Linked DNA regions of Panacibacter microcysteis. The protein of the gene in region 1 interacts with the protein of each later gene in a pairwise test. Links are inferred from orthologs where the notes say so. Each region holds a gene or a part of one and is shown in the gene's direction. Other genes may lie near its edges.

What was found. Proteins that work in one complex are often made in the same cells at the same time.
Region 2: the proteins of gyrB (region 1) and gyrA interact in binary tests that used the Escherichia coli proteins (3 or more experiments, as listed by UniProt). The link is inferred for Panacibacter microcysteis from one-to-one orthologs.

What each region holds. Positions count from the first base shown.
Region 1 is NZ_JADWYR010000001.1:1,371,203-1,376,690, reverse strand. Bases 1,028-3,946 are described here. They hold gyrB (DNA topoisomerase (ATP-hydrolyzing) subunit B), read left to right. Parts: upstream 1,028-1,458; coding sequence 1,459-3,435; downstream 3,436-3,946. Other genes in these bases: I5907_RS05495 (hypothetical protein), read left to right, coding at 3,780-3,946; I5907_RS05505 (sigma-70 family RNA polymerase sigma factor), read right to left, coding at 1,028-1,253. Outside these bases: xth (exodeoxyribonuclease III), read left to right, coding at 1-284; I5907_RS05510 (anti-sigma factor family protein), read right to left, coding at 445-684; more of I5907_RS05505, read right to left, coding at 693-1,027; more of I5907_RS05495, read left to right, coding at 3,947-3,986; I5907_RS05490 (beta-N-acetylhexosaminidase), read left to right, coding at 4,142-5,488. UniProt on the Escherichia coli protein: DNA gyrase negatively supercoils closed circular double-stranded DNA in an ATP-dependent manner to maintain chromosomes in an underwound state.
Region 2 is NZ_JADWYR010000002.1:801,833-806,998, reverse strand. The notes cover bases 775-3,956. They hold gyrA (DNA gyrase subunit A), read left to right. Parts: upstream 775-1,163; coding sequence 1,164-3,749; downstream 3,750-3,956. Other genes in these bases: I5907_RS15200 (hypothetical protein), read left to right, coding at 3,763-3,956. Also shown: I5907_RS15210 (DUF6089 family protein), read right to left, coding at 1-770; more of I5907_RS15200, read left to right, coding at 3,957-5,064. UniProt on the Escherichia coli protein: A type II topoisomerase that negatively supercoils closed circular double-stranded (ds) DNA in an ATP-dependent manner to maintain chromosomes in an underwound state.

The sequences.
Region 1 (5,488 bases):
TAGATGATGCATTGTTCAGGCCCGAAACCAGGGCCGCGTTTCAAAAGCTGCTCGACCAGGGCTGGACAGACGCCATACGGACACTTTACCCGAAAGACGTCATTTATACTTTCTGGGATTATTTCCGCGATGCATATGGCCGGAATGCCGGTTTGCGCATAGACCACTTTCTCTTAAGTAAAAAGCTTACAAACAAACTGGTAGCAGCAGGCGTAGATAAGCATGTACGTGGCTGGGAAAAAACCAGCGATCATGCTCCTGTATGGATAGAACTGAAAGACTAATTGTTTTGGTGTTTGTATTATTTGTACCGGAAAAGCTCTTACACCAGCCTGGGGAATTGTTGAAAAAAAGGAATGCTGTGCGTTGCCGTATAAAGTGCTGCAGTACAAGAGTGCGACGCAACGATGTATAATAGTAGCAATGCAGCCCGGTTCATAACGCTTACTCACCGGTTATTCTCTGCACCATAGTTGCTTTTTCCTGCGGGGTAAGCTCGGCATCTTCGGCTTCCATTGACGCAGCTTCGCGGGCCAGCAGGCCACTTTGCTTTTGAAAAAGCCTGCATAAAGAACAGATCCAGAGGTGTTGGTACAGCTGTATGCGTTGCAGCAAAGACAGTCGCCCTTCTTCTTTTTTGGAAATTAATATGGTTGCCTGTTTACAGGTTATCTTCCACTTCATCTTTCAAACTATTTGGTAAACCAGTTTTTTTCGAGACACGCCCTGAGCTGCAATTTAGCCCGGTGCATGAGCACCCAATAGTTAGACGCAGTTAAATTAAGCGCCTTACAAATTTCTTCACTATCCATCCCCTCCATGTATTTCATGGTAAACACCATATCCTGTATTTTTTTCAGCTTCTGCTTGCAGCTTTGCAGCACTTTATAAAAATCTTTGCGGTTTATACCGGTATCGCTGCTGTTTTGCCATTCCCTTGGCGATGCGGCGTCGGTCCAATGCTGCACGTCATCGAAAAAGCCATCTTCACCCGCGGTAGAAGGCAGGCTTTCCGTTAATCTTACAGATGCTTTGCGAAAGTGGTCAATGATCTTGTTTTTTAAAATGGCATACAACCAGTTTTTTTCAGAGATTTCACCTTTGAAATTGTCGTAGTTGCGCCATGCTGCCAGGAACGTGTCCTGCACCAGGTCTTTTGCTGTATCCGCGTCATTTACACGAGGTAATGCATAGCGATAAAGCATATCTCCGTATTCATCTATCCATTTTGTTGCGTTTAGCTGAGCTGACATGTTTCAAAAATAAGGAATCAATCGGTGTAATTAACTACTTAAACACCGGGCCGGTTTGCGCTGGTATCTTTACCACGCAAGCAGTAGAAAAACCTTATGCACATGCACCCGAAATTGTGGGAAAATTGGCATGTTTCACTGCTGTAAAACCCCTGTTTATGCTTAACTTCGCCCACTTGCCAAAAGCGCAAGAATAATCATATTTATGAGTGAAGAATTAAAGCCTGTTCCTCCGCAGCAAAACGGATACGGTGCAGACAGTATCCAGGTACTCGAAGGTCTCGAAGCCGTAAGAAAAAGACCGGCCATGTATATTGGTGATGTAGGTGTAAAAGGGTTACATCACCTCGTATACGAAGTAGTAGATAACTCCATCGATGAAGCCCTTGCCGGTTACTGCAAAAACATATTTGTTACCATTCATGAAGACAACTCCATCAGCGTGAGCGATGATGGTCGTGGTATACCCACAGGCATACATGCCAAAGAAGGTGTAAGTGCCCTGCAGGTAGTAATGACCGTGCTGCATGCGGGTGGTAAATTCGATAAGAATACCTATAAAGTTTCCGGCGGTTTGCACGGTGTGGGTGTAAGTTGTGTAAACGCATTAAGTACCACATTGCTCGTTACCGTACAGCGCGAAGGTAAAGTGTTTGAACAGGAATACCACACAGGTATACCTGCTTATGCAGTACGCGAAACAGGCACTACCGATAAAACAGGTACCACCGTGCATTTCTGGCCAGATGCAACCATTTTCCAGGTTACTACTTACAACAAAGATATTCTCGAAGGCCGTTTGAGAGAGTTGTCTTTTCTGAATAAAAAGATCAGCATTACACTTACCGATCTTCGCGAAAAAGATGAAGAAGGCAAAGCATACAGCCAGAACTTTTACAGTGAGGGTGGTATTGTAGAGTTTGTTGAGCTGCTTGACAGAAGTGCAAAAAGAACGCCGCTGCTTCCCTCCACACTTTATGTAGAAGGGCACGATGAAGCTACCAACGTGGCCGTAGATGTGGCACTTACCTATAATGACGATTTTAAAGAGCACATCTTCAGCTATGTAAACAATATCAACACCATAGAAGGCGGTACGCACGTTACGGGTTTCCGCCAGGCACTTACGAGGGTGTTTAAAACCTATGGAGATAAACAGGGTTTGTTTGAAAAAGCCAAAGTAGAGGTAGAAGGCGACGATTTCCGTGAAGGTCTTACAGCCATCGTCTCTGTAAAAGTGCCGGAGCCGCAGTTTGAAGGACAGACGAAAACAAAACTGGGAAACAGCGAGGTTAGCGGTATTGTACAAACCACCGTTGGCCGTGCACTGGAAAATTACCTGGAAGAAAACCCGAAAGAGGCTAAGAACATCATCAGTAAAGTGGTGCTTGCCGCGCAGGCACGTGTGGCTGCCAAAAAAGCCAGGGAAATGGTGCAGCGTAAGAACGTACTAAGCGGCAGCGGCCTGCCGGGTAAACTGGCAGACTGCAGCGAACGCGACCCGGAAAAATGCGAGCTGTTCCTTGTTGAGGGTGACAGTGCCGGCGGTACGGCTAAATCTGGCCGGGACAGAAGCTACCAGGCAATTCTGCCGCTGCGTGGTAAAATATTGAACGTAGAAAAAGCCATGGAGCACAAGATCTACGAGAACGAGGAAATCCGCAATATGTTTACCGCCATGGGTGTAAGCGTAGGCACAGCAGAAGACCCAAAAGCTTTAAATCTTGCCAAACTGCGTTACCATAAGCTCATTATTATGACCGATGCTGACGTAGATGGCTCTCACATTGCAACACTGATATTAACCTTCATCTTCCGGTATATGAAAGAACTGGTAGAACAGGGCTATGTATACATTGCACAACCACCGCTATACCTCGTAAAGAAGGGCAAGGAGCAGGAGTATGCATACAACGAAGAGCAGCGCAAAGGGCTCATAACAAAACTGGGTGGTGGAAAAGATGAAAGCGTAAACACACAGCGTTACAAAGGCCTGGGTGAAATGAATGCAGAGCAGTTGTGGGAAACCACGCTCGACCCCAACCGCAGAACGTTGAAACAGGTAACCATAGAAAGTGCGGCAGAAGCAGATCGCATCTTCAGTATGTTAATGGGAGATGAAGTGGCACCACGCAGGGAGTTCATAGAATCTCATGCAAAATACGCCAGGATTGATGTGTAAATAAACACCATAATTTTTATACTAGCCCCGCAGCAATGCGGGGTTTTTTATGGTGTTAACCCGGCAAAAGATTACTATGGCATCACCTGTTGCGTCGCACTCTTGTACTGCATAACTGTTGGCAGCAACGATACTGCATTTCCGGCCTGTGTAAATGAATAAGCATTCTCAACGTGGTTATTTCGGTCATGGCCATAGAAAAATGCCACTTATTGGCAGGATAGTTGCGAAAAAGCAGATATAGCTTACTTTTTAAGCACTGCAATGCCGATTTACAGAAAAAATTTTTAGATTGTGCTGCTTAAGAGGTAAAACTTATTAACTAATCAATTAAATAATCGACAATGGACACTTCGAAAATGATCAAAGCATATTGTTTAAAAACAAAAGAGAAAAACGTTCCTATGCAGGATGCTGTTATTTCAAAAACTGCAAAAGGAGGTTACATGGCTTCCGGTCATGACGGCAAAGGCAACAAAATGGCTGCTATTCTCAGCGAAGCAAAAGCTATGCAGGCAATTGCCGACGGTGTGGCCACCAAAGGTTTTTAGTATACATTTTTTGTAAACACAAAGGCACTGAAGCATCTTCAGCGCCTTTTTTATTGCCCCGTTTGAATCCTTCCGCCCTCCTGTATTCAGCAGGCCGCTAACCGCACAGTTGCATAAGCATTCTTCCTTATCTTTTCGTTCCAAAACAATCCATTATGTACAGGAAGAAAATGCTGCTTGCATACATGCTTTTAACTGCCGTTGTGCTACAGGCACAAAACGGCAACACTTTAAAAAATCTCGTTCCGGTCCCGGTAGCTGTAGTTGAAAAGCAGGGAACCTTTACTTTTAAAAGTACCATTACCATAACTGTATCAGCAGATGATGCCATGCCTGTTGCAAAGCAACTGGCCGATGCTTTGGCAGTACCAACAGGTTATGCCACCAGCGTTAAAAAAGGCAACGGCGGACAGGTACACATGGTATTACTGACCGCTACAGACAACAGCATTGGTAATGAAGGGTACAAAATGTCTGTATCTGGCAAAGGCGTTACCGTTACAGCCAATACACCGGCTGGCCTGTTTTATGGTATGCAAACACTTCTGCAGCTTTTACCCACGGCTATTGAAAGCAAAAGCGTGGTAAACAATATTAACTGGAGCATCCCCTTTACAAACATTACCGACCAGCCAGCATTTAAATGGCGTGGGCTGATGTTTGATGTAAGCCGCCACTTTTTTACCAAGGCAGAAGTAAAGCGTTTTATAGATGACATGGTAAAGTATAAATACAACATGCTACACTGGCATCTTACCGATGATGAAGGCTGGCGCATAGAAATAAAAAGTCTGCCCGAATTAACAAAAGTTGGCGCATGGCGCGTAAACAGGGAGGGCAAGTGGGCAAATACCGGCAACCCTTTTCCTAATGAGCCAAAGACTTATGGCGGTTTTTATACGCAGGACGATATAAAGGAAGTGGTACAATATGCCAAAGAACGCTTTGTTACCATATTGCCGGAAATAGATGTTCCCGGGCATAGCCTGGCTGCACTTGCCGCTTACCCGGAGTTGTCATGCAATCCGGGTCCTTACGAGGTTAGTGCAGGCGGTGCTTTTATGAAATGGTTTCCCGGTGGCCATGAAGGTGTAATTGACAATACATTGTGCCCCGCCAATGAAAAGGTGTACGCATTTCTTGATAAAGTTTTTACCGAGGTGGCGCAGCTCTTTCCTTTTGAATACATACATATGGGTGGTGATGAAACCGCCCGTAATTTCTGGGCCAAGAGCGAGCAGGTAAAAACACTGATGCAAAAAGAAAACCTGGAGGATCTAAATGAAGTGCAGGCATATTTTGTAAGGCGTGTGGAGCAGATCGTAAACGCGAAAGGCAAAAAGCTGATCGGGTGGGATGAGATACTGGATGGTGGCCTGGCACAGTCTGCAGCCGTAATGAGCTGGCGCGGTATGACCGGTGGTATAGCTGCTGCAAAACAGGGGCATAAAGTTGTAATGACGCCATACAATTTTGTTTACCTCGATTTTGTACAGGGCGAG
Region 2 (5,166 bases), on another replicon or contig:
GTGTAGTAAACATCTTTCCGATCGGGATTACCTCTTTGAATGTTGCTGTTAAAAGTGAGTGGGTTTGCAGTTTCGTCACTTCTGAAAGACATTTTCGCAGAAAGCGGGCCCCGGGCTGTTCTTAGAAGACCGGTATCCACGTATCTTCTGCTGCTTACATCGTCCAGGTAGTCTGTAAACAATTTTCTAAAAGTGATTTCTCCCCCAATCATTATTCTGTCCGTCACCGCAAATTTCAGCCCCCCTCCAAAGGGAATGGCCAATTGTGTGAGGCTATAGATTTTCCTGTCAGGGAACTGTGATAATCCCTGGCCTTCTGTGCCCAGCGGCTGCAGATAAACTTTCTGCCCCTGGTAATAAGTGTAGGGGTTATAATGGTATACAGCTATGCCCGCATGCATGTATGGTGTTAGCCGTGCGTTTCCCGGTACATCTCTCAGGTTAGCGTGCAATACCAGGCTGCCCTCAGTAAGTCCTGAATAAAAACTCAGGTTGCGCCTTGTAGATTCTACTTTGGTCTTTGCGTCTGTGGCGGCCAGCTTTCCTGCAGAGAACGTACCCTCGAGTGCAAACGCACCTGAAATTTTATAGTACAATCCACCACCAAAAAAGCTGTTGGCCTGCTGAAGCGTGAACAACTGTGACTGCAAATCGCCACCATAATTGACCGCGCCACCATCCAGGTGAACAAAAAGCCGCTGACATTTGGCGTGAAATGTTTGGGCAAGTAACGGGAAAATAATACAGATGCGTACTACGCTTTTGTACATATTGCAATTTGATGCGCAAATGTATGTGATATGTTAGCGGAAAATACAGCAGCCATACAATGAAGCAAACATGTTAATATCGCCTGCACAAGCCGGTTATAAAATCTCCATTATTGGTATGCATGCAGCGAAGGCCGGTATTTTGCAGCGGGTTTGCACCATGCCGCATTACATTCTGCAGTACAAGTGAGTGACACAACCAAAGCCGGGCAAAGCGTTGCAGCCGGCCACCAAAACACAACTAACACGGCCATTTTTACAGGTAGAAAAGTTATTGGCACAGTGTGCATAAAAGAATGTAAAAAAGGCGTGCTTTTTAAGGTGTTTCCCTTTCAAAAAGTTAGATTTGCAAGCCCGTAAAAAAAGGGTTAAATCAGGAGAATTTTCAGTAGTATGGAAGAAAATCTATTGCCCGAACAGACCAACGATAACGATCGCATTATCCAGGTAAATATTGAGGAACAAATGAAGACTGCCTACATTGATTACTCAATGTCGGTAATTGTTGGACGTGCCTTACCCGATGTAAGAGATGGTTTTAAACCGGTACACCGAAGGGTATTGTATGGAATGAATGAACTGGGAAACAACAGCAATAAGCCTTATAAGAAAGCAGCCCGTGTAGTGGGAGAGGTGATGGGTAAGTATCACCCGCATGGTGACAGCGCCATTTACGATACACTCGTGCGTATGGGGCAGGATTGGGTGATGCGTCATGTGCTCGTAGACAAACAGGGAAACTTTGGTACGCAGGACGGTGACCCGCCAGCGGCCATGCGTTATACAGAAGTACGGCTCGACAAATTTGCCGAGGCTATGCTCGAAGACATTGAAAAGGAAACCGTTGACTTTCAACTGAACTTTGATGATTCTTTGAAAGAACCGATCGTTTTACCTACCAGGATACCCCAGTTGCTTGTAAACGGCAGCAGCGGTATTGCCGTGGGTATGGCGACCAATATGATGCCGCATAACCTTGGCGAATCTGTAGACGGTTGTGTTGCATACATTGAAAACAAAGAGATTACTGCCGAAGAACTTACCAAATATGTAAAAGCTCCTGACTTTCCTACCGGAGGTGTTATTTACGGCATGGATGGTGTGAAGCAAGGATTATTGACCGGTCGCGGAAGGGTTGTGCTGCGAGGTAAATGCCATACCGAAACAAAAGCCAGTGGCAGGGAGCAGATCATTATTACAGCGGTGCCGTACCAGGTAAACAGGGATTCACTTACCGACAGGATAGGCCAGCTTGTAAATGAAAAAGTGCTGGAAGGTGTGGCCTACGTAAACAACGAAAGCACGAACCGTGAAGGAACAAGAATTGTTGTAGATCTGAAAAGAGATGCCATTGCCAATGTGGTGATCAACCAGCTTTTCAAATACACTGAACTGCAGACCAGTTATGGCATTAACAATGTGGCTCTTGTAAAAGGACGACCAAAGATTCTGAATATACGGGATCTGATCAGCGAGTTTGTGGAGTTCAGGATGGAGGTTGTTACCCGGCGTGCACAGTATGACCTGCGTAAGGCGCGTGAAAGGGCACATATCCTGCAGGGTTACCTGATAGCATTAGATCATCTTGATGAAGTCATCCGTTTGATAAGGAGTTCTTCAACACCAGACATTGCGAAAGACAACCTGATCAATGCTGGCTGGGGACTGGATGAGATACAGGCAAAAGCAATCCTCGAATTAAGATTACAGCGCCTGACCGGAATGGAACGTGACAAGATCAAAGAAGAATTTGAGGGATTAATGAAACTTATTGCCAGCCTGGAGGAATTACTTGGTAGCGAAACACTGCGCTACGAGTTGATCAAAAAAGAATTGCTGGAAATAAAAGAAAAGTTTGGCAGCGAACGAAAAACAGCAATTCAGTACCTCGCAGATGAGATGCGTATTGAAGATCTTATTGAGGAAGAAGATGTTGTAATAACTATCTCACATTTAGGTTACATCAAAAGAACCTCTGCTACCGAATATCGCCAACAGCGCAGGGGCGGTCGTGGAGCCATCGGAAGCAAGACAAGACAGGAAGATTTTGTAGAACATCTTTTTGTAGGATCTACCCACGACACGTTAATGTTTTTTACACAAAAAGGCCGTTGTTACTGGCTGAAGGTTTACGAAATTCCGGAAGGTGAAAAGCAGGGTAAGGGAAGAGCCATTCAAAACCTGATTCAGATTCCACCGGATGACAAGGTGAAAGCCATTATCAATGTTAAAAATTTCGAAGACAAAGCATACAACGAAAGCCATTACATTATTCTTTGCACCAGGAAAGGCATAATTAAGAAAACCTACCTGGAAGATTTCAGCCGCCCCAGAGCAAATGGTGTGAATGCCATCACCATTAATGAAGGAGATGAGTTGATTGAGGCAAGGCTTACGGACGGTAATTCCGAGATCATGATGGCCGTAAAAAGCGGCAGGGCGATACGTTTTCCTGAGAGCAAGGTAAGACCTACGGGCCGTGGTGCAATAGGTGTTGGAGGTATAGAAGTGGATGACGAAAAAGATGAGGTAATTGGCATGATATGTGCCAATAAAGGCGAAACTGAAAAAACGGTTCTTGTTGTAAGCGAAAAAGGTTTTGGTAAACGCACTTCTGTAGATGAATACCGCATTACCAATCGCGGCGGTAAGGGGGTAAAAACGATTAACATCACAGAGAAAACCGGTACCTTAGTAGGCATCCTCGACGTAAGCGAGAAAGAAGATCTGATCATTACCTGTAAGTCGGGCATTACTTTAAGAACGCCCATTTCTAATATTAAAGAGGCGGGCAGGGCTACACAAGGTGTTATTCTTATAAGGATTGATAATGGCGACGCAATAGCTGCTGTTTCTAAAATTGAAGAACAGGAGATCATTGAAAAGCCAGAGGAAACAACAGGTGAACCGGAACAAAATACCAATGATGAACCCAACGAATCAACTGACGATCAATCAGAAACAACAAACAATTCATAATAAAATACACATCATGAAAAAAGTGTTTTTATCCCTGTTGCTTGCCGGATCTTTTTTTTGGGCAGGAGCGCAATATAATAACGTTACCCTGTATTACAGTACCGGTAAAATGGAAGAGGCTAAGAAAGAAGTTGACAAATTAGCTACCGAAGAAAAAACAAAAGATAAGCCCGAAACATATATCTGGAAACTAAACGTATATGGAGAGTTGTATGCTGACAGCTCACTGAGCCCCAAATATCCTGAAGCCGGCACAGAAGCTTTTACAGCACTGAATAAATACACAGAAAAAGAGCCCGATCTCAAAAAGTTGAAAGAAGAAGGCATGCGCGCAGTAAGCCTTTTATATGGCAATGCTTTCAACAGGGGCCGCGAAGCATTTACGGCAAAAGACTGGGGCAAGGCTTACGACAACTTTGCATTTTGCCAGCAGGTAAGCGAGTTTGTTGGTAAAAATAACCTGTCTACCAGCGGAAAATATACCATTGATACAACCGTGGTATTGTACACTGCTTATTCTGCACAAAACGCCGGCAAAACTGAAGAAGCCGTTAAGCGCTACAAAGCTCTGGCCGACTGGAAAGTAAACGACAAAGATTTTGTAGACATCTACAAGTTTATACTCGATTACGACAGCAAGCAAAAAGACGAAGCCAGCTTTAAAAAATACCTTGCACTTGCAAAAGAATTATACCCGGCAGACCAGGCCGTTTGGAGCCAGTTTGAAATGAACTACATGACCAGCAATACAGGGCTGGATGAGATCATCAGCAAGTATAAAACTGAAGATGCCGGTGGTAAACTTACCGAAGATGGTTACATTACCTATGCAGAGTCTTTTGCAATGCCTGATAAAGCACAGGCTGACAAGCTCGATAGTACCCAGCAATCTCAGTTGAAACTTACTGCTGCAGATGCATTTGCCAAGGCATATAACCTCAATAACAAAAATGGTTTGTATGCATTTAATGCCGGCGTATTGTATTATAACATCTTTACCACACTCGATGACCGTTATTTTGCCAACACCGGTGAATCTGCCGCGCTGAAAGCAAAACGCGCTGAAATCCTGAAAGAACAGCAGGATGTTGCGGGCAAGTCAATTGACTGGTTGGAAAAATCTTACAACACGCTGAAAGCAAAAGAGCCACGTGAAAAAAATGAAAGCAACAGTTTGAACAGGGCTGTGACCATGCTTGCCAACCTGTACATGTGGAAGAGAGACAAAACCAAAGGAACAAACGATACAAAAGCATACGATGCTTTTGATGCCAAGTTCCAGTTGTTTGACGGTGAGGTAGGAAAATATAAGTAAACATATTGATTGGATATTATCTAAAAAGCCCCGGAATTTCCGGGGCTTTTTTGTGTTTAACTTTCTCCAAAAATCTATTCCCCCGAAAGCCGCCACTTACAG